2 regions of the Streptomyces sp. NPDC102283 genome follow, and region 2 is predicted to be linked to the other one. Evidence: riboswitches for the same ligand, from Rfam matches in the RefSeq annotation. Region 2 holds a riboswitch; the other holds the start of a gene.
What was found. A riboswitch is a leader RNA that binds a small molecule or an ion and turns the genes downstream of it on or off. The one in region 2 is predicted to bind glycine.
Positions count from the first base shown of each region.

Region 1: another riboswitch for glycine. It lies ahead of gcvP (aminomethyl-transferring glycine dehydrogenase); the one in region 2 lies ahead of gcvT (glycine cleavage system aminomethyltransferase GcvT).

Region 1 covers NZ_JBIWLQ010000023.1:126,974-138,189, reverse strand. Annotated here, with positions in the region: gene ACIRJT_RS33525 (sugar phosphate nucleotidyltransferase) at 1-1,356, shown strand, start outside; gene ACIRJT_RS33520 (DUF881 domain-containing protein) at 1,455-2,369, shown strand; gene ACIRJT_RS33515 (small basic family protein) at 2,366-2,698, shown strand; gene ACIRJT_RS33510 (DUF881 domain-containing protein) at 2,704-3,513, shown strand; gene ACIRJT_RS33505 (FHA domain-containing protein) at 3,704-4,483, shown strand; gene ACIRJT_RS33500 (MerR family transcriptional regulator) at 4,526-5,269, shown strand; gene ACIRJT_RS33495 (bifunctional nuclease family protein) at 5,323-5,796, shown strand; gene ACIRJT_RS33490 (MerR family transcriptional regulator) at 5,965-6,591, shown strand; gene ACIRJT_RS33485 (DNA polymerase IV) at 6,705-8,162, shown strand; gene ACIRJT_RS33480 (PRC-barrel domain-containing protein) at 8,084-8,455, opposite strand; glycine riboswitch at 8,588-8,685, shown strand; gene gcvP (aminomethyl-transferring glycine dehydrogenase) at 8,879-11,216, shown strand, end outside.
Region 2 covers NZ_JBIWLQ010000010.1:231,427-242,642, reverse strand. Annotated here, with positions in the region: gene ACIRJT_RS21515 (ABC transporter substrate-binding protein) at 1-1,165, opposite strand, end outside; gene ACIRJT_RS21510 (hypothetical protein) at 1,435-1,926, shown strand; gene ACIRJT_RS21505 (enhanced serine sensitivity protein SseB C-terminal domain-containing protein) at 1,905-2,651, opposite strand; gene ACIRJT_RS21500 (enhanced serine sensitivity protein SseB) at 2,905-3,675, opposite strand; gene ACIRJT_RS21495 (AAA family ATPase) at 3,748-4,440, opposite strand; glycine riboswitch at 4,616-4,713, shown strand; gene gcvT (glycine cleavage system aminomethyltransferase GcvT) at 4,888-6,012, shown strand; gene gcvH (glycine cleavage system protein GcvH) at 6,170-6,547, shown strand; gene glyA (serine hydroxymethyltransferase) at 6,567-7,826, shown strand; gene ACIRJT_RS21475 (L-serine ammonia-lyase) at 8,047-9,432, shown strand; gene ACIRJT_RS21470 (M48 family metalloprotease) at 9,803-11,216, opposite strand, start outside.

The DNA of each region.
Region 1 (11,216 bases), on a different contig from region 2:
CAGGCGCACCTCTTCGGGGCGCGCGGGGTCTCCGGCATCCTGAACGTCGAGATCACCCCCGAACTGGCCGTACGGCTGGCCGGCGCCTACGCCACGACCCTGAAGAAGGGCTCGACGGTCACGACCGCCCGTGACCACTCCCGAGGCGCCCGCGCCCTCAAGAGGGCCGTCATCTCGGCTCTCCAGGCCAGCGCCATCGACGTCCGGGACCTGGAGAACGTACCCCTGCCCGTGGCACGCCAGCAGACCGCCCGGGGCAGTGCCGGCGGCATCATGATCCGTACGTCGCCCGGGGTGCCCGACTCGGTGGACATCATGTTCATCGACGAGCGGGGCGCTGACCTCTCGCAGGCACAGCAGCGCAAGCTCGACCGCGTCTACGCACGCCAGGAGTACCGCAGGGCCTTCCCCGGCGAGATCGGGGACCTGCACTTCCCGTCCAGCGTGTTCGACTCGTACACCGGCTCCCTCCTGCGGAACGTCGACGTCGACGGCATCGCGGACTCCGGCCTCAAGGTCGTCGTCGACGCCTCCAACGGCAGCGCCGGGCTCGTCCTGCCCAGCCTGCTCGGGCGGCTCGGCGTGGACGCGCTGACGATCAACCCCGGACTCGACGAGTCTCGGCCCACCGAGTCCGCCGACACCCGGCGGGCCGGCCTCGTGCGGCTCGGGGAGATCGTGTCCTCCGCGCGGGCGGCCTTCGGGGTGCGGTTCGACCCGGTGGGCGAGCGGCTCTCCCTCGTCGACGAACTGGGCCGGATCATCGAGGACGACAGGGCCCTGCTGGTCCTCCTGGATCTCGTCGCCGCCGAGCGGCGCAGTGGTCGGGTCGCCCTGCCCGTGACGACCACACGCGTCGCCGAACAGGTGGCGGCCTACCACGGCACCCAGGTGGAGTGGACGACCACCTCGCCCGACGACCTGACCCGGGTGGGCCGTGAAGAGGACACCATCTTCGGAGGAGACGGGCGCGGAGGGTTCATCGTTCCCGAATTCAGCAGCGTCTTCGACGGGACCGCCGCCTTCGTCCGGCTGATCGGGCTCGTCGCGCGCACCCAGCTCACCCTGAGCCAGATCGACGCCCGGATTCCCCGGGCGCATGTCCTGCGCCGCGACCTGGCGACGCCCTGGGCGGTCAAGGGGCTCGTCATGCGCCGGGTCGTCGAAGCGGCCGGTAACCGCAGCGTGGACACCACGGACGGGGTCCGTGTGGTCGAGGCGGACGGACGGTGGATCATGGTCCTGCCCGACCGGGCGGAGGCCGTCACCCATCTGTGGGCGGAAGGCCCGGACGACGCCTCGGCCCAGGCACTGCTCGACGAGTGGGCCGCGGTGGTGGACAGCGCCGGAGACTGACGGCATGACGGTGCGCCGCGACGCCCCCGCCCCGGGCGTCGCGGCGCACCGGTGGGGCCATTCGGCGGCAGCCGTGATGACGTGCGACGATGTGCGGCATGTCGCAGCAGTCCCCCGATCGGAGCACCTCCTCGCCGCCCGCACGCCCCGACGCCTCCATGTCGCTGCTGAACAACGTGATGGACCACAGCCTCGACGACGGTTACGCGGAGGCGTCCGCGCGACGCAGGGCCGACGGGAGCGCCGGGCTGCCCCGTACGCTCAAGTCGAAGCTCGGCCTGGCCGCCGGACTGGTGGTGGCCGCCCTCGTGGTCACCCTCGGTGCCGCCGAGGCGCGGATCTCCGCGCCGGTCGTCGCCAAGGAGCGCGAGGAGTTGATCGATCGCATCGACGCGGAGACGGAGGCCGCGGACACGCTGGAGTCCGAGGTCGACGAGCTCCGCGCCGATGTGGGCGAACGTCAGCGCAAGGCACTTGAGCAGCACGGCGGGGACCAGGGGCAGCTGGTGGCGTTGCTGGCCGGAGCGACGCCGGTCCAGGGCCCAGGCGTGAAGCTGGTCGTCGACGACGCGAAGGACACCGACCAGGGTGGCGGAGGGCCACGTGAGTCGACCGGCTTCGCCGACACCGGGCGGATGCGCGACCGGGACATGCAGCGTGTCGTCAACGGCCTGTGGGAATCCGGGGCCGAGGCCATCGCCATCAATGGGCAAAGGCTGACGGCGCTGTCGGCCATCCGGGCCGCAGGCGACGCCATACTGGTCGACAACAGACCGCTCGTGCCGCCGTACACGGTGCTCGCGGTGGGCGACGGCAAGAAGCTCGCGACCGCCTTCCAGGACAGCGCCGACGGCCAGTACCTTCAGGCGCTCAAGGAGAGCTTCGACATCCGCACCAGCATCTCCGATCAGGCGGAGGTGCGGCTTCCGGCCGCGCCGAGCCTGATCGTCCGTACAGCAGAGCCGAAGGCCGCCGGCAGTGGTGCGGCAGACACAGGGAAGGGCACATCGTGATCGCCGTACTGGGCCTCGTCGTGGGAGTCGTGGTCGGACTGTTGGTCCGGCCCGAGGTACCGGCGGTGGTCGAGCCCTACCTGCCGATCGCGGTGGTCGCCGCGCTCGACGCCGTCTTCGGCGGTCTGCGGGCCATGCTCGACGGCATCTTCGTCGACAAGGTCTTCGTGGTCTCCTTCCTCTCCAACGTCGTGGTGGCCGCACTGATCGTCTTCCTCGGCGACAAACTGGGTGTCGGCGCTCAGCTCTCCACCGGTGTGGTGGTCGTGCTGGGCATCCGGATCTTCTCCAACGCCGCCGCGATCCGCCGGCACGTCTTCCGGGCTTGAGGCCGATGAACAACGACGAGAATCCTCGCAGCGAACAGCCCGAGGGCGGCGCGTCCGCCAGCCCGAAGGCCCCCGCGCCGCCGCCCGCCGCAGAGGTGTCCGGCCGTCAGAGGCTCAAGGCGGGCCTGTGGCCGCCGCGGCTCAGCCGGGCCCAACTGATCGTCGCCGTGCTGCTGTTCGGGCTCGGCCTGGGGCTCGCCATCCAGGTGCGGTCCACCAGCGACGACAGTGCGCTGCGCGGCGCCCGGCAGGAGGACCTGGTCCGCATCCTCGACGAGGTCGACGACCGGACCCAGCGTCTGGAGGACGAGAAGCAGCGTCTGGACGATCAGCGCACCGAGCTGGAGAACAGCTCCGACCAGGCCGAGGAGGCGCGGAAGCAGACGCTGGAGAAGGAACGCCAGCTCGGCATCCTCGCGGGTACCGTGGCGGCGCAGGGCCCCGGTATCACGCTGACGATCACCGACCCGTCGAGGGCGGTCGCGCCCGACATGCTGCTCGACGCCATCCAGGAACTGCGGGCGGCGGGGGCCGAGGCGATCCAGGTCAACGGGGTGCGGGTGGTGGCCAACACCTACTTCTCCGGGGACGCCGGTGACGTCCAGGTGGACGGGAAGAAGATCGAGGCACCGTACGAGTTCACGGTGATCGGCAAACCGCAGGATCTGGAGCCCGCCCTCAACATTCCCGGCGGTGTGGTCCAGACGTTGGAGAAGGAGCAGGCCACGGTGCTCGTGGAGCGGTCCGACGACATCGTCGTCGACGCCTTGCGACCGGCGCAGCGGCCTGACTACGCTCGGTCGTCATCCCCGTGAGCCGGGGATACGTGAGGGCCGGTGGAGCGGGTCGGACGGTTGCGGGGGGTCGGCGCACCGGATTGGTGGTGCGTGGTGGAAACTGTCGGGTGGATACGGACGTTGTGAAGATGTCCGGGTCGGCAGGTGTGTTCAATCAGGGTTCGTCCTGCCCCACGGGCGGGTCTATGTCGGTCAAGGGGAATCGCCCGTGAAGTTGTTTGCGAAGTTGTTCGGGAAGAGTGCACGCGAGGACAGCAACAGTGCTGCCCGCCACCGCGCGCCGCGCCACGGTCAGGGCGAGGAGCAGGAGGCGGAGCGTCCGCTCTTCCGTGACGAGGTGTCCGGCGCCCCGGGTGGTGACGGCGTGTCGTCTGTTGACCCTGCCGGTGCCGGACGCATAGGTTTCGGCGCACCATCAGCCTCGAGTGCGGGTGGAGGGTTCACCCCGGAGGGCTCGTCGATGCCGGTCTGCACGAGGTGCGGTCACCGCAACACGGAGGCCAGCAGGTTCTGTTCCAACTGCGGCGCGCCGCTGCGGGGCGGAATTCCCGAGCGTGCCTCGGAGACGACGTCCACCATCTCCATCTCCGGCCTCGAGGCGTACGAGGCGGAGGCGACGGGCCAGACCGCTCTGCCCTCGCTCTCCCCGGAGGCCCAGGCGGCGGTCGACGCGCTGCCCGGCGGATCGGCGTTGCTGGTCGTGAGGAGGGGCCCGAACTCCGGGAGCCGCTTCCTGCTCGACAGCGACCTGACCACGGCCGGCCGTCACCCGCAGAGCGACATCTTTCTCGATGACGTGACCGTGTCGCGGCGTCATGTGGAGTTCCGCAGGAGCCCGGACGGTAGCTTCACCGTGGGTGATGTCGGCAGCCTCAACGGCACCTACGTCAACCGTGAGCGCATCGATTCGGTCCAGCTGTCCAACGGCGACGAAGTCCAGATCGGAAAGTACCGCCTGGTCTTCTATGCGAGCCCGCGGGGCGTGTGACCAGCCCCCGGACTCCGTCCGGGGGGACCCCGAGGAAGGCCCATGCTGCGAACACCGACAGGCGGTGCCGGACACGGCACCGCCACCGCGGAATCCCGCCCGATGAGCATCGGTACGGTGCTCATCCAGCTGCGGGACGAGTTTCCCGAAGTCACCATCTCCAAGATCCGGTTCCTGGAGGCCGAGGGGCTCGTCGAGCCGCAGCGCACTCCTTCCGGATACCGCAAGTTCGCTCCGCATGATGTGGAGCGCCTGGCCCAGGTGCTCCGCATGCAGCGGGACCACTACCTGCCGCTGAAGGTCATCCGGGAGCACCTGGACGCCCTGGCCCGGGGGGAGCAGCCCACTCTGCCCTCGCCCGGTGAGCGGCGGGACCTGGCCGACGGGGTGTGGGAGACCGGCCCCGGGACGGCGACCGCCGCCAGGATCGGGCGGGCCGAGCTGCTCGCGGCGGCCGAGGTCGGCGAGGACCGGCTGGCCGAGTGGGAGTCCTACGGACTCATCGTCCCCGCACCCGAGGGCGGCTACGACGCCGAGATGGTGACGGTCGCCAAGCTGGTGGCGGACCTGGGGCGTTTCGGCCTGGAACCACGTCATCTTCGGGCCATGCGGGCCTCCGCAGACCGGGAGGCGGGGCTGGTGGAGCAGTTGGTCGCGCCCTTGCGCCGACACCGTAATCCGCAGACCAGAGCCCATGCGGAGGCCACCGCCAACGAGCTCGCCGAGCTGTCCGTACGGCTGCACGCGGCACTCGTGCAGAGCGCTCTGCGCAGCCGTCTGCACTGACCTCGGCGGAGCCCGACTACCCAAACATGGCGAGCACGTCCTAGGGTTGCTGTGTGAACGAGCTCGACGTTGTCGGTGTCCGGGTGGAAATGCCCTCCAACCAACCGATCGTTCTCCTGCGTGAAGTGGGAGGCGACCGGTACCTCCCCATTTGGATCGGTCCGGGGGAGGCGACCGCGATTGCCTTCGCCCAGCAGGGCATGGCTCCCGCCAGGCCGCTGACCCATGACCTGTTCAAGGATGTGCTCGAGGCCGTGGGCCAGGAGCTCACCGAGGTCCGCATCACGGACCTCCGCGAAGGGGTCTTCTACGCGGAGCTCGTCTTCGCCAGCGGAGTCGAGGTGAGCGCCCGGCCCTCCGACGCCATAGCGCTCGCCCTGCGGACCGGCACGCCGATCTACGGCAGTGACGGCGTGCTGGACGATGCGGGCATCGCGATCCCCGACGAGCAGGAGGACGAGGTGGAGAAGTTCCGCGAATTCCTCGACCAGATCTCTCCGGAGGACTTCGGTACGAACAGTCAGTGACCGTCCCGCAGGGGTGCCGTCAGCGCATCCGACAAGCCTTTCCCGGAAACGAGACACGGGAAACCACCCTCAGGGTGATTATCACTCGGCGTGCCGAGTGTGGCGATCGTTGACGCACCCCGAGTGACTGCCTACCTTCGAGTGGGCAGGTCAAGGACGGAGGTCGGCGTGAGAAGCAGCGGCGACGGTACGGCGGCGGGTGGGCCGTATCCGCAGCACGGCAGTGGAGCCGACCACGCCATCAGGCAGCCGGTTCCACCGGCGGCGGTGGCAGCGGGCGGCGTGGCATCGGTGAGTGATGCCGACGACATCGGTTATCGCGGACCGACGGCGTGCGCGGCGGCGGGGATCACCTACCGCCAGTTGGACTACTGGGCCCGTACGGGACTGGTCGAGCCCAGTGTGCGCCCGGCCTACGGGTCGGGGACCCAGCGTCTCTACAGTTTCCGGGACGTGGTTCTCCTCAAGATCGTCAAGCGGTTCCTGGACACCGGGGTCGCCCTGCAGAACATCCGCACCACGGTCCAGCATCTGCGGGCCCGCGGTTTCCAGGATCTTGAGCGCATGACGCTGATGAGCGACGGGGCCACGGTCTACGAGTGCTCCTCGCCCGACGAGGTCGTCAGCCTGCTCCAGGGCGGGCAGGGAATCTTCGGGATCGCCGTGGGCGTCGTCTGGCGGGACGTGGAGGCGGCGCTCTCGCAGCTGCACGGCGAGCGGGTCGACACCGGCGAGACGCTCGTCGGTCACAACCCCGCCGACGAGCTGGCGCGGCGCCGGAACCGCGCGGTCTGATCGCCCCCGAGGGACGTCACGGCGGGCGGCACGCACACGACGACGGGACGGTCCGGCACCTCACGGGGCGCCGGACCGTCCCGTTGTCAGTGCCGTAGGGCAGCATCGACGGTGTGAGACCCGCGCCCACCATCCTTCACCTGGACATGGACGCCTTCTACGCGTCGGCGGAGCAGGCGGCCAAGCCGAGCCTGCGCGGCAAGGCGGTCGTGGTGGGCGGCCTCGGACCCCGCGGCGTGGTCGCCACGGCCTCGTACGAGGCCCGGCGCCTGGGCGTGCACTCGGCGATGCCCACCGCGCAGGCCCGGCGGCTCGCACCGAACGCCGCCTACCTGGTGCCGCGCTTCGCGCTGTACCGAACGGTGAGCGACCAGGTGATGGAGCTCCTGGGGCGGCTGTCGCCCCTGGTGGAGCCGCTCAGCCTGGACGAGGCCTTCGTGGACCTGGAGGCCGGCGGGACGGCCGACGACGCGGCGTCGGCCCGTGCGACGGGTGAGGGGCTGCGGACGGCGATCCGCGCGGTGACCGGCCTCAGCGGATCCGTCGGGCTGGCCGGTTCCAAGATGCTCGCCAAGATCGCGTCCGAGGAGGCCAAGCCCGACGGGCTGCTGCTCATCGAGCCGGGCACCGAGCGTGAGCTGCTGGCTCCCATGTCCGTGCGCACCCTGCCGGGGGTCGGACCGGCCACCGGCGACCACCTCAGACGCGCCGGGATGACCACCGTCCACGACCTGGCCGAGGCGGGCGAGGCGGAGCTCGTACGGCTGGTCGGCAAGGCCCACGGCCACGGGCTCTACCGGATGGCGCTGGGGCTCGACGACCGGCCGGTGGTCGCCGAGCGGGACGCCAAGTCCGTATCGGTGGAGGACACCTTCGACGTGGACCTGCACGACCGGGTGCGGGTGCGGGCCGAGGTGGAGCGGCTGGCGGTCCGGTGCGTGGAGCGGCTGCGCGCCGCCGACCGGTCGGGGCGCACGGTGGTCCTGAAGGTGCGCCGCTACGACTTCTCCACGCTGACCCGTTCCGAGACGCTCAGAGGCCCCACGGACGACCCCACAGTGGTCCGTGAGGCAGCTGGGCGGCTGCTGGAGTCCGTCGACACCACAGGGGGCGTACGGCTGCTGGGAGTCGGCGTGACGGGGCTGGCCGACTACACCCAGGAGGACCTGTTCGCCCAGGCCGCCGACGCCCGGGAGCTCGCTCAGCGGACCCAGGAGGAGCACCGGGCGCCGGTGGAGGGCGACGGGGAGGAGGTGGCGGCCGAGCCCGAGCCCGACGGCGCGGAGCTGCTCGCCGCGCGGCGCTGGCCCGCCGGGCACGACGTGCGCCACGAGGAGCACGGGCACGGCTGGGTGCAGGGGAGCGGAGTGGGCCGGGTCACCGTCCGGTTCGAGGAACCGTGGAGCGCACCCGGCCGGGTGCTGACGTTCCGCGTCGACGATCCGCAGCTGCGGCCCGCCGACCCGCTGCCGCTCGTCCGTGACGCGGCCGACTACTCCTCCTGGCCCGCCAGCCTGCCGAAGTCCCGGTCGGGCGCCGACGCCTCCGGGGGCGGGGAGTCCAGCCCGTAATGGCGATAGAGCTGCAGTTCCTGCTCGGGCGAGAGGTGCCTGCCGACGCCGAAGTCCGGCGCACCTTTGATCAACGCGCGGTCGAAGGGAACGCGCAGCGCGTCCTCGACGAATTCGCTGGGCTCCAGGGGGACGAAGGCGTCCCTGCTGAACAGGCCGGTGCGGACGGCCGCCCACTCGGGCACGCCCGTCGCGTCGTCGAGATAGACCTCATCCACCGTTCCGATCTTGGCGCCCTTGCGATCGAATGCCTTGCGGCCGATCAGGCGGCGCGGATCGATATCGGTCTGCACGGTGCCTCCCACTGGTCGCAACTGCTCAGGGTGGACGCTGTCGCTCCACCAGCACCACACAAGTGCAGATCCGTGGCGTCGGCCACTCGAGGAATCCGGCACGGTGGCCGCTGGTAGGCTGACAGTGGCTGCTGACCCCGTGCGGGAGAGTCCTCCGGTGCAGAATCCGGAGGCGCCGAAGGAGCAACTCCTCCCCGGAATCTCTCAGGCCCCCGTACCGCACGGACGAGGTCACTCTGGAAAGCAGGGCGATTCCGTGCGGGCGCAGGCCCAGGCGGACTCGACCCTCACCGACGGTGAAAGTCGGCACGCCTCAGGGCGGGCCGGTGAAGCTCTCAGGTTGAGATGACAGAGGGGGAGGCCGTTCGGGCACCCGCGCCGTGGTGCCCCTCGCAGGTCGTGACAGACCAGGAGGCCTCCACCATGACCCCCCGTCGCACTCCGCTCTCCCAGCTGGAGCAGGGCATTCCGTTCGAGCAGCGCCACATAGGGCCCGACGCCGGAGCCCAGGCGAAGATGCTCGCCCAGGTCGGCTACGGCTCCCTCGACGAGCTCACCGCCGCCGCGGTGCCCGACGTGATCAAGAGCGCGGAGGCCCTGAACCTTCCCTCGGCGCGCACCGAGGCGGAGGTCCTGGCCGAGCTGCGGTCGCTGGCCGACCGCAACGAGGTGCTGGCCCCGATGATCGGCCTCGGCTACTACGGCACCTTCACGCCGCCCGTCATCCTGCGCAACGTCATGGAGAACCCCGCCTGGTACACGGCCTACACGCCGTACCAGCCGGAGATCTCCCAGGGCCGGCTGGAGGCCCTCCTCAACTTCCAGACGATGGTCGCCGAGCTGACCGGGCTGCCCACCTCCGGCGCCTCGCTGCTCGACGAGGGCACCGCGGCCGCCGAGGCGATGGCCCTCGCCCGGCGCGTCGGCAAGGTCAAGAAGGGCGTCTTCCTGGTCGACGCCGACACCCTGCCGCAGACCGTCGCGGTGATCGAGACCCGCGCCGAGCCCACCGGCGTCGAGGTCGTCGTCGCCGACCTGAGCGACGGCATCCCCGCCGAGATCGCCGAGCGCGGCGTCTTCGGCGTGCTGCTCCAGTACCCGGGCGCCTCCGGAGCCGTGCGTGCCATCGAGCCCGTGATCGAGCAGGCCCACGAGCTCGGCGCGATCGTCACCGTCGCCGCCGACCTGCTGGCCCTCACGCTGCTCACCTCGCCGGGCGCGCTCGGCGCGGACATCGCGGTCGGCACGACCCAGCGCTTCGGCGTCCCGATGGGCTTCGGCGGCCCGCACGCAGGCTTCATGGCGGTCCGCGACAAGTTCGCCCGCTCCCTGCCCGGCCGCCTCGTCGGCGTCTCCGTCGACGCCGACGGCAACAAGGCCTACCGCCTGGCCCTCCAGACCCGCGAGCAGCACATCCGCCGCGAGAAGGCCACCAGCAACATCTGTACCGCGCAGGTCCTGCTCGCCGTCATGGCCGGGATGTACGCGGTCTACCACGGCCCCGACGGGCTGCGGACGATCGCCCGGCGCACCCACCGCTTCGCCGCGATCCTGGCCGACGGCCTGCGGAGCGCCGGCGTCGACGTCGTGCACGGCGCGTTCTTCGACACCCTGACCGTGCGCGTGCCCGGCAAGGCCGCCGGCATCGTCGCGGACGCCCGGGAGCGCGGGGTCAACCTCCGCCTCGTCGACGCCGACCAGATCTCCATCGCCTGCGACGAGACCACCACCCGCGCGCAGCTCTCCGCCGTCTGGGCCGCCTTCGGCGCCGAGGGCGACATCGAGGCGCTGGACGCGACGGTCGCCGACACGCTGCCCGAGGGGCTGCTGCGCTCCGACGACATCCTGACCCACCCGGTCTTCCACCAGCACCGCTCCGAGACCGCGATGCTGCGCTACCTGCGCAAGCTCGCCGACCGTGACTACGCGCTGGACCGCGGCATGATCCCGCTCGGCTCCTGCACCATGAAGCTGAACGCGACCGCCGAGATGGAGTCGATCACCTGGCCCGAGTTCGGCGCCCTGCACCCCTTCGCCCCTGCCGAGCAGGCGCAGGGCTTCCTCACCCTCATCCGTGAGCTGGAGGAGCGCCTCGCCGAGGTCACCGGCTACGACGCGGTGTCCCTCCAGCCCAACGCCGGTTCCCAGGGCGAGTTCGCGGGTCTGCTCGCCGTCCGCGCGTACCACCGGGCCAACGGCGACGACCAGCGCACCGTCTGCCTCATCCCGTCCTCCGCGCACGGCACCAACGCCGCCAGCGCCGTCATGGCGGGCATGAAGGTCGTCGTGGTGAAGACCGCCGACGACGGGGAGGTCGACATCGCGGACCTGCGCGCCAAGATCCAGCTGCACCGCGACGAGCTGGCCGTGCTCATGATCACCTACCCGTCCACGCACGGAGTGTTCGAGGAGCACGTCGCCGACATCTGCGGCGAGGTGCACGACGCGGGCGGCCAGGTCTACGTCGACGGGGCCAACCTCAACGCGCTGGTCGGGCTCGCCAAGCCCGGCAAGTTCGGCGGCGACGTCTCGCACCTGAACCTGCACAAGACCTTCTGCATCCCGCACGGCGGCGGCGGCCCCGGCGTCGGCCCGGTCGGCGTCCGCGCACACCTCGCCCCGTACCTGCCCAACCACCCCCTCCAGCCCGCCGCGGGCCCGGAGACCGGTGTGGGCCCGATCTCGGCCGCCCCGTGGGGCTCGGCGGGCATTCTGCCGATCTCGTGGGCGTACGTCCGTCTGATGGGCGGCGAGGGCCTCA
Region 2 (11,216 bases):
TGAGGAGGTCCTTCGCCTTGGCGGTGTCGAACGGGTACGTCTTCACCTTGTCCGAGTAGCCGGCGACCGTGTCGGGCATGAACTGGGTCGCGACCTTGCCGCCCTCGGGCAGCTGGGTGTTGACCAGGTTCTCGCGGTCGATGGCGTGCGTGATCGCCTGACGGACCTCGGGCTTCTTCAGCGCCGGGTTCGCCGACTGGCTCATCCCGATGTAGAAGATGTTGAAGACGTCACGGGTCGGGACCTCGTAACCCTCCTTCTCCAGCGTCGTCACATCGGCCGGCGCGACCAGGTCGTAGCCGTCGATGTCACCCGCCTGGAGCGCCTGGCGGCGGGTCTCCTCGGTGGAGATGGTGCGGAAGACCAGGTTCTTCACCTTGGCCTTGTCGCCCCAGTAGCCGTCGAAGCGCGTGAGGGAGACTTCCTTGTTCCCCTTGTTCCACTTCGTGATCTTGTACGGGCCGGTGCCGGCGACCGTGCCGGCCTCCTGGCTGTACTTGGGGTACGTGATCGCGTCGCCCTTGGCGCTCGCGTCCTGCTTCTCGTACTCCTTGATGGCCTTCGGCGAGTGGATCGCCAGCGCCTGGAGGGAGAACCCGCCCGGCAGGTTCGCCGAGGGCTCGTTCACCTCGATGACGGCCGTGTTGTCGTCCTTGGCCGTGCAGGACTTGTAGTTGGGCTTGGGCGCCTCGGCGTCCTCGTTCTTCGCGAACCCGCCCATGATGGTCTGCCAGTAGTAGGAGACCGCGCTGGACTGGTACGTGCCCTTCCAGTTGAACCAGTGGTCGTAGTTCGCGCAGACCGCTGCGGCGTTGAACGCCTCGCCGTCGTGGAACTTCACGCCCTGGCGCAGGTTGAACGTCCAGACCTTGCCGGCCGGGTCGCTCGACCACTTCTCCGCGAGGCCGCCGACGAGCTTGCTACCACCGGGCTCGTGCTCCAGGAGCGCCTCGAAGGCCTGACGGGTGACGCGGAACGTCTCGCCGTCACTCGCGAGGGCGGGGTCGAGGGAACCGGGGTCACCGGCTCCGGCGAAGACGAAGGTGTCCTTGTCGCCCCCCTTGGAGTTGCCCTCGTCCCGCTCGCTGGAACAGCCCGTGGCGATCAGGCCGACAGCGACCGCTGTCGTGATCGCCCGGACAGCCCGGGACTTGAATATGCGCATGGGTCCACCCCTGGTTCGCCATGTGGTGAGCTTTGATGGCCGCACACTACAGACGGTGCCTGCCGCAAGAGAACAGTCCGGATAGCGGTGAGACCTAGTCGAGACCCGGACAGTTAACAAACCGTCCAGTTCCGGGACATCCTCACGGGGGAAGTTAACAAGCCGGACATCGACGAGTGTTCGACGCAGGGTGACCACGAGCGGCGAGCCGCGCCCGACCGCGCCGCCCCGACTCCCAGGGGCGGTCCGCGTGCGCCGGCTTGCCCGGCATGCTTCCCCTCACCAGTTCGCAGGCGCAGGTGTACGACCGGGAGTTCCGCCGGCGCGGAGTACGCGAACAGGGCTGGGGCCGGGGGCTGGTGGCCGTGGCCGCCCTCATCCGGCTCTGGCCGGCCTACCAGCTCTTCTTCTCGTTCAGCGTCGAATACGGCGCGAAGTCCCGTCCCATCGCGTGCGATTCCCGCGCCTTCCCCGGGGACGCCTCCTTTGATGCGTCGCACACCGAGACCGAGCGCGAGCGCTGCGACGCCGCACGCGACTGGGGGCCGATGCTCGCCGCCCTCCTGCTCTCGCTCCCGCCGGCCGCGGTCGGCACCGCGCTGTACGCCTCCGGCACGTCCGCGCTGCGCACCGCCGGTCACGCCGCGGAGGTCACGCGCCTGAACGCCGTCAACAGCCCTGAGCGGGCCGACCGGGGCCGCCCGGGGGCCCTTTCCGGGATCGGCCGGCCCCTTGAGGGTCAGCGGGGAAGGGGCGGGTAGCCGTAGCCGGGGGCGGCGGCCGGGGGCGGGCCCGCGGGGGCGTGCGCCTCGCGGTCGTAGAACGGACGGGCGTTCGCGCGCAGCCACATGCCGACCGGGTCGTACTCGTCGGACAGGGCGACGGTGGAGACGGGCAGCCCCTCGGGGACCGCGCCGACCGACTGCCGCATCATCTCGCGCACCGATTCGACGGAGGCGCGGCCGGTGTCGTAGAGGTCGAGGCCGATCGCGAGATACGGGACCCCGACCGCGGGGTGCACCCAGGCGCGGCGCAGGGAGCGGATCGCGGGGGTGCGGTGGGCGTTCTGGGTGAGCAGGGCGTAGAACTGCGGGAGTTCGATGGTGGGGTCGGAGAGCCGGAGCGGTCCGGCGGGCAGCCGGTCCAGGCCGGTGGCGATGCGCCGCAGGTCGAGCCAGGGGATGCCGACGCCGCCCCCGGGAGCGTGCGGATTGAGCCAGATACCCCAGCGGTCGGGGAACAGGGAGCGGGCGATGTCGCGTCCGGTGACCAGCTCGTGGGCGCGGTTCCAGCCGCTGGCGGACAGCTCCTGGGCGGAGGTGACGCAGGGGGCGTAGCCCAGGCCGTCGATCTCCATGTTGCCGTACTGGGCGTCCGGTGAGCCGGCCGTGCCGTGCCAGAGCAGCATCCAGATCCGGCCCTCGGCGACCGCGGCGAGCAGCGCCTCGTAGGCGTCGTAACGCCCGGGGGTCACCTGGCGCAGCATGTGCTCGACCTTCCCGGCCGCCGCAGTGCCTGACGCACTCACCCTGGGTTCCGCCCCTCGTCGATCCGTCGCGTGTCGATCCGTCGCGTTCGCGCAGACGCTCCCGGGCACACGGGAGCGACCACGCCATCAAACCAGCTTATGCGCCACTTCTGACACCGACTTGACGCCACGGTCCGACGGCACCGTGACCCGGCAGCCTTCCGCGGTCGTCAGTGGGCGTCCGGCCGGCGGTCAGTGGCCCTCGCGGCGGTCAGTGCCCCTCGCGGCGGTAGAACGGGCGCACCTTCTCCCGCACCCAGTCGCCGACGAGGTCGTCCGCCACGTCCAGCAGGACCAGATTGACCGGCCAGGGCACCTGGACCCGGCCGAGCGCGCGGCCGATGGCGTCCATCGGCGCGCTCTGTCCCGCGCCGTCCCAGGTGGCGAACTCGACGCCGACGAAGAGGACCGGGTCGCCGCCCTCGATGCTGGCCAGCGCCCGGCGGGCGGTGCTCACCACTCCGGTGGCCTCGAACTCCTCGGACACGGCGGCGAGGAAGTCGACCGGGTCGTGCTGCCAGTCCGGCTCGAACAGCCGGACCCGGCCGCCGGTGGCGGGCCCGTCCAGGGCGGTGCGGCCGGCCCGGCACAGCTCGGCGACGGCGGGCGGCGGAAGCGGTATGCCGACCGCGCCGCCCGGGTTCACGGCGATGCCGACCTGCGGGGGCAGGCCCCGGGCGAAGTCGCGGGCGGGCGCGACGGTGAAGGACATATGGCTGCCGACGCAGCTGAGGAACTGGGCCTCGGAGCTGAAGACGGGGACGAAGGCCGCGCCGTCGATCTCCATCATCGGCAGGTCGAGGTCCGCGCTCGCGGGGGTGCCACCGTTCGGCAGCGGCACCCAGACGGAGCTGCGGCCGAGCACCTCGACGAGGCGACCGCCCGCGTCGGGGACGCCGAGGGAGGCCGTCAGCACCTCTTCGAGCTCGTTGGCGGGCCACCCCTGCTGGGGGTGCGCCGGTGCGGGTGCCGGAATGTCCACTGCCTCTGCGCCCTCTCTCCACCGCTTCGGCCGCGCCGCGGCGGCCCTCTGCTCCGGCCAGCACCTTAACCGTCAGCGGGCGGTGGAGGCCTCGGCGGCCGTGAAGGAGATCCGGTCGAGCGCTCCCGCGGCCTCGCGGTCCAGCAGCACCGCGGAGGTGCAGCCGGCGGGCAGCAGCCCCTGCTCGGTGTCGCGGAGCAGCCGGGCGACCGCGTGCCGGTGGCGGGCGAAGGCGTAGCCGGAGACCCCGCGCCCACGCTCGCGCTGCCCCTGCCGCGCCACCTGGGGCGTCACGTCGAGCAGGATCAGATGGAGGGTGCGGCCCCGGCCCACGGCGTGCCGGGCGAGCCAGCGGCGTACCCACGTCTGGGTGCCGCAGTCGTGCACGACGACGGATTCACCGGAGCGCAGGGCGTTCCAGAGGCCGAGGTAGTGCGCGGCGCGGACCAGGGGGCGGTAGAGGGCGTAGGGCAGTAAACGGGGCAGGGCGGCGGCCCAGCTGTCGCGGGTGTTCTGGGAGTCGATGGCGCGGCCCCGCGCGGCCCGCCGGATGAGGGTCGACTTCCCGCTGCCGGGGAGTCCGGAGACCACGACGACGTCACCGGCGGTGAGATCGAGGCTGTACGGGGCACAGCTGTTACGCCCGCGCAGGTCACGTACCACCGGCGCGCCCTCCGTCAGCAGCTCCCGCACGGGAGCGCCGGGCTGTGCGGGCATCGCGCCGTCGGCGACCCCCGCGGTCGGTGCCGACCGCTGCAACGTCATCGCCCATCCCCCTGCCGTCGTGTCCCCCACGCCTGCCCCTGAAGTGTAAAGAAAAGGCAATGCGGCACAACCGTCCCAGGGCCTGTTGTAGCCGTATTCACCTGCGTGGGGACCGGACCCCCCACTCTCCCCCAATGCATGCGATGATGACCCCGCCAACTGCATACCGGCCGTTCGAATCCGCGCGGGAGAGTTCCGGCCACAGTGTGAGCCGGGCGCCGAAGGAGCAAGATCCTCCCTTGAATCTCTCAGGCCCCGTACCGCGTGGATGAGGCAGATCTGAAAAGCGAGCCGTTCCGCGGCTCCACCCAAGGTGCAAGCCGAGCCCCCTGATCCGGGGCGCCCTCCAGGGGCATACCCCGTCAGGGGCTATCGGCGAACCTCTCAGGTTCCGATGACAGATGGGGAGGATTCGTCCTGACGTCGTCATGCCCTGGAGCCGTATCCATGAGCACTGCCCCCCGTCTCACCGCCCTCGACGCCCTGCACCGCTCGCTCGGCGCCACCATGACCGACTTCGCGGGCTGGGACATGCCCCTGCGGTACGCCAGTGAGCGCGACGAGCACAACGCCGTACGCACCCGGGCCGGTCTCTTCGACCTGTCGCACATGGGCGAGATCACCGTCACCGGGCCCGAGGCCGCCGCCTTCCTGAGCTACGCGCTGGTGGGCAACATCGCCACCGTCGGCAACGGCCGGGCCCGCTACACGATGATCGTCCAGGAGGACGGCGGGATCGTGGACGACCTGATCGTCTACCGGCTCGGCGAGAGCGGGGCCACCGAATACATGGTGGTCGCCAACGCGGGCAACGCGCAGGTCGTGCTGGACGCGCTGACCGCCCGGGTCGGGGGCTTCGACGCCGAGGTGCGCGACGACCGGGACGCGTACGCGCTGCTCGCGGTCCAGGGCCCGGAGTCGCCCGCCATCATGAAGGCCGTCACCGACGCCGACCTGGACGGGCTGAAGTACTACGCGGGCCTGCCGGGCACGGTCGCCGGGGTCCCGGCGCTCATCGCCCGTACCGGCTACACCGGCGAGGACGGCTTTGAACTCTTCGTCGCGCCGGAGCACGCCGAGCAGCTGTGGCGGGCGCTGACCGAGGCCGGATCGCCGCACGGCCTGATCCCCTGCGGGCTCTCCTGCCGGGACACGCTGCGTCTGGAGGCGGGCATGCCGCTGTACGGGCACGAGCTGACGACCGCGCTCACCCCGTTCGACGCGGGCCTGGGCCGGGTCGTGAAGTTCGAGAAGGAGGGCGACTTCGTCGGGCGTGAGGCCCTGACCGCCGCCGCCGAGCGCGCCGAGTTGGCCCCGCCGCGCAAGCTGGTGGGCCTGATCGCCGAGGGCCGCCGGGTCCCGCGCGCGGGCTTCCCCGTCGTCGCCGACGGGAAGGTGATCGGCGAGGTCACCTCCGGCGCCCCGTCCCCGACGCTGGGCAGGCCGATCGCCATGGCCTACGTGGACGCGGCCTTCGCCGTGCCGGGCGCCGAGGGCGTGGGCGTGGACATCCGCGGCACGCACGAACCGTACGAGGTCGTCGCACTGCCGTTCTACAAGCGCCAGAAGTGACATCCCGGAAGGACCGGCGGCGACCGGACCTTTTCGACAGCGCGCAGACGTCATCGAAGTGACGCGCGCACAGACGTCACAGAAGTGACGTTCCTCCGTCTCACACCGTAAGACCACCGTTCATCAGCACTCCCCCGCGTACAGGAGAATTCAGGTCATGAGCAACCCCCAGCAGCTGCGGTACAGCAAGGAGCACGAGTGGCTGTCGGCCCTCGAGGACGGCGTGGCCACCATCGGCATCACGGAGTACGCGGCCAACGCGCTCGGTGACGTCGTCTACGCCCAGCTCCCGGAGGTCGGCGACACGGTGACCGCGGGCGAGACCTGCGGCGAACTGGAGTCGACCAAGTCCGTCAGCGATCTGTACTCGCCGGTGACCGGTGAGGTGACGGCGGCCAACCAGGACGTCGTGGACGACCCCTCGCTGGTGAACTCCGCTCCCTTCGAGGGCGGCTGGCTGTTCAAGGTGCGCGTCGCGGAGGAGCCGGCCGACCTGCTCTCCGCCGACGAGTACACCGCGTTCTCCGGCAACTGAGACCTTAAGGGACCCCCTGATGTCGCTTCTGAACTCCTCCCTCCACGAGCTGGACCCGGACGTCGCCGCCGCCGTCGACGCCGAGCTCCACCGTCAGCAGTCCACCCTCGAAATGATCGCCTCGGAGAACTTCGCTCCGGTCGCCGTCATGGAGGCGCAGGGCTCCGTCCTCACCAACAAGTACGCCGAGGGCTACCCGGGCCGCCGCTACTACGGCGGCTGTGAGCACGTCGACGTCGTCGAGCAGATCGCGATCGACCGGATCAAGGCCCTGTTCGGCGCCGAGGCCGCGAACGTGCAGCCGCACTCCGGCGCCCAGGCGAACGCCGCCGCGATGTTCGCGCTGCTGAAGCCGGGCGACACGATCATGGGCCTGAACCTGGCCCACGGCGGTCACCTGACCCACGGCATGAAGATCAACTTCTCCGGCAAGCTCTACAACGTGGTCCCGTACCACGTCGACGAGAGCGGCGTCGTGGACATGGAGGAGGTCGAGCGCCTCGCCAAGGAGTCCCAGCCGAAGCTGATCGTGGCCGGCTGGTCCGCCTACCCGCGCCAGCTGGACTTCGCCGCCTTCCGCCGCATCGCGGACGAGGTCGGCGCGTACCTGATGGTCGACATGGCGCACTTCGCGGGCCTGGTCGCGGCCGGCCTGCACCCGAACCCGGTGCCGCACGCCCATGTCGTCACCACCACCACGCACAAGACCCTCGGCGGTCCGCGCGGCGGCGTGATCCTCTCCACCCAGGAGCTCGCCAAGAAGATCAACTCCGCGGTCTTCCCGGGTCAGCAGGGCGGCCCGCTGGAGCACGTGATCGCGGCCAAGGCGGTCTCGTTCAAGATCGCGGCGGGCGAGGAGTTCAAGGAGCGCCAGCAGCGCACCCTGGACGGCGCGCGGATCCTGGCCGAGCGCCTGGTCCAGCAGGACGTCACCGAGGTGGGCGTATCCGTCCTCTCCGGCGGCACCGACGTGCACCTGGTCCTGGTCGACCTGCGCAACTCGGAGCTGGACGGCCAGCAGGCCGAGGACCGGCTCCACGAGCTGGGCATCACGGTCAACCGGAACGCCATCCCGAACGACCCGCGCCCCCCGATGGTCACCTCGGGCCTGCGGATCGGCACCCCGGCGCTGGCCACCCGCGGCTTCGGCACCGAGGACTTCACGGAGGTCGCGGAGATCATCGCCGCCGCCCTCAAGCCGTCCTACGACGCGGACGACCTCAAGGCCCGCGTGGTCGCGCTGGCCGAGAAGTTCCCGCTGTACCCCGGCCTGAAGTAACACCTGGCCTGCGGTTCCGCACGTTCGGACGGGGCACCGCGCACACTGAAAGAGTGAGCGCGGTGCCCCGACCCGTGTCCCCCGCGCCACCTTTTGCCCTGCTCGACCCGTTTGACCTGCTTGACCCGCGGGCCCCACCCCGGCCCGTTCCGCACCACCTGGCCCGTTCCCGCACCACCCAGGCAGACAACGGCGTCTTCCAACCTCAAGGAGTTCTCCCGTGGCCATCTCGGTCTTCGACCTCTTCTCGGTCGGCATCGGCCCGTCCAGCTCCCACACGGTGGGCCCGATGCGGGCCGCCCGGATGTTCGCGCGCCGCCTCAAGAACGAGGGCCTGCTCGCGCACACCGCCTCGATACGGGCCGAGCTGTACGGCTCCCTCGGCGCGACCGGCCACGGGCACGGCACGCCCAAGGCGGTCCTGCTCGGACTGGAGGGCGAGTCGCCCCAGACCGTGGACGTGGAGTCCGCCGACGGCCGGGTCGAGGAGATCCGCGGCAGCGGCAGGATCAACCTGCTGGGCATGCACGAGATCCCGTTCGACTTCGACGAGGACCTGGTCCTGCACCGCCGCAAGGCGCTCCCGTACCACGCCAACGGCATGACGATCCTCGCGTACGACACCGAGGGCGCGCCGGTCCTGGAGAAGACGTACTACTCGGTCGGCGGCGGCTTCGTCGTCGACGAGGACGCGGTGGCCGGGGAGAACCCGATCGTCCCGGACGACACGGTCCTCAAACACCCCTTCCGTACCGGCGACGAGCTGCTGCGCCTCTCCCGGGAGACCGGTCTCTCGATCTCCTCGATGATGCTGGAGAACGAACTGGCCTGGCGCACCGAGGCGGAGATCCGCTCCGGGCTGCTGGACATCTGGCGCGTCATGCAGGCCTGCGTCTCGCGCGGCATGTCCCGCGAGGGCATCCTCCCCGGCGGCCTCAAGGTCCGCCGCCGCGCCGCGAACTCGGCCCGCCAGCTGCGCGCCGAGGGCGACCCGCAGGCCCACGCGATGGAGTGGATCACTCTGTACGCCATGGCGGTCAACGAGGAGAACGCGGCGGGCGGCCGCGTGGTCACCGCCCCCACCAACGGCGCCGCGGGCATCATCCCCGCCGTTCTGCACTACTACATGAACTTCGCGGCCGGCGGCTGCACCGAGACGGAGAAGGAGGACAGCGTGGTGCGCTTCCTCCTGGCGGCCGGTGCGATCGGCATGCTGTTCAAGGAGAACGCCTCGATCTCCGGCGCCGAGGTCGGCTGCCAGGGCGAGGTCGGCTCCGCCTGCTCGATGGCGGCCGGAGCCCTGGCCGAGGTCCTCGGCGGCTCCCCCGAGCAGGTGGAGAACGCCGCCGAGATCGGCATGGAGCACAACCTGGGCCTGACCTGCGACCCGGTCGGCGGCCTCGTCCAGATCCCCTGCATCGAGCGCAACGGCATGGCGGCGGTGAAGGCGGTCACCGCGGCGCGGATGGCACTGCGGGGCGACGGCAGCCACAAGGTCTCCCTCGACAAGGTCATCAAGACCATGAAGGAGACCGGGGCCGACATGAGCGTGAAGTACAAGGAGACGGCGCGGGGCGGGCTCGCGGTGAACATCATCGAGTGTTAGGCAGACGGCCCTGACCAGCGCGTTCGCATCTTTCAGCGTTGTCAGGGCCTTCGCTGCCCACTCGACGGAAAGCCCCTGGCAAGGGCGTCTGTACACCGGAGCGCGTCTTCGCGCGGCTGTCAGTGAACATCTGCTCGCGCTGGTGGAGCGGCGATACCAACTTCGTGCGCCGTCCGACGTGGCGGTCGGGGTCTCGCAACCGCCGCACGCGCTCCAGGCACTGGTCGAGACCGCGGGTGGACGTGGATCGCGGAACACCGGCTCCCAGGCCCGTCGCCGGCTGCTTCCGCACGAGCCGGCACGAACGACCGGGACCGGAACCACTGGATCCCGCCAGTCACCGCAGTGCCGCCGACCGCATACGCGGCATCTACTGGACACTGGATCGCTGAGCTCGGCGGCGATGAACGCCCAGCGCAACGGAGGCCGACACGCCGCCGGCGGCGACGCCGAACCCGACAGCAACGCCAACCACGAAGGTGAGGCCCGTAGCAATCGCGCCCCAGCTGTAGTCCGACCTCGTGCTCGCCAAGCTGGGCAGCGTCACTGCGGCCAAGGTCGCAAAGAAGCCCAGATATCCGATGAGTCCGGCGACGAGTGCGGCGTAGGCAGCCGCAGCCACGGGACGCGGCTGCCGGCCCACGGTAAGGGCGACACGCGTCGCGCAGACGGCCTGTGCCAGCACGACGACACCCCATACGACATGCAACGAGCCGAACGGCATGAGCAGTACAGCTGTCAAAGCTGCCCCCACGCCGTACCACAGCCCCTTACGGCGCCCCCAAGTCACCTTCCATGGTCCCTGGCTCGGGCTCGGACCGTTGGCCGCCGACGGTTTGTGTATGCGCGGGCGCCCAGCACCGGCCCTCTGGGCCCGGCGGCGCCGAATTCCCAGCGCGACCGCGGCTGACACGCTGCCGAGGATGACGCCGAGGGTGACGCCGAGGGCAACGCTGTACCGGGCCCCGACCGCCAGGCAGCTCAGGTTGCCCACGACACCGGCGGCGAAGGCCGCGACTATGGCGGCGGCCACGGGGAGCGGGTGACCTCGGCGATCCGTAGTGCGGGCCACACCTACCGCGCAGCCGACCTGCACCAGCATGACGACGGCGATGACCATGCCCGCCCTGGCGCCGTACACGGTGAGGCAGACAGCCGGCACGGCGGCCACCAGCCCGCACCACAGTCCCTTGCGGAGAGCCTGTCCGAGATTCGCCGAACCCGACCCGGCGAGCAGCAGCACAGCCCCCGCGAGCAGCATCGGGAGAGCCAGAGCAGGGAAGAGCGCGAACAGCACAGGCAGTGCGACAAGGGTTGCGAAGCCGCTGAGTGCTCCAGCTTCACCGCCAAGCATCGGCATGTACGTCGCAACCCAGCGCCCCAGGCTGAGATAGGCCAGCCCAACGGATACCAGGACGGACGCCACCCCCAGAACCGTCCACAACACCCTCTTCGCCGCCCACCCCTCCCGCGCGCCCACCGCGTCCGCCCACGCAGCCACCACCGCACCCAGCCAGCGTCGAACCGCCCACGCGAACAGCAGCATCAAGGGAAGCCACGCAAAGAACTGTCCCCACACGGAGTCGCCCCCATGGAAAAACGCGGCGACGGTGGTCGGAACCAGACTGCTACCCACCGCCAGGCCCAGCCCCAGGCCGACGCCGACCGCACGACGACCCGGAACCCGCGACTGGGGAGCCCCCTCTCGTACAGTGTCCTGCCACGTCGCCGCCCCTACGGCGACCGTGATGAAGACCCCAGCTGCCGCGATCCCCACTCCCTGG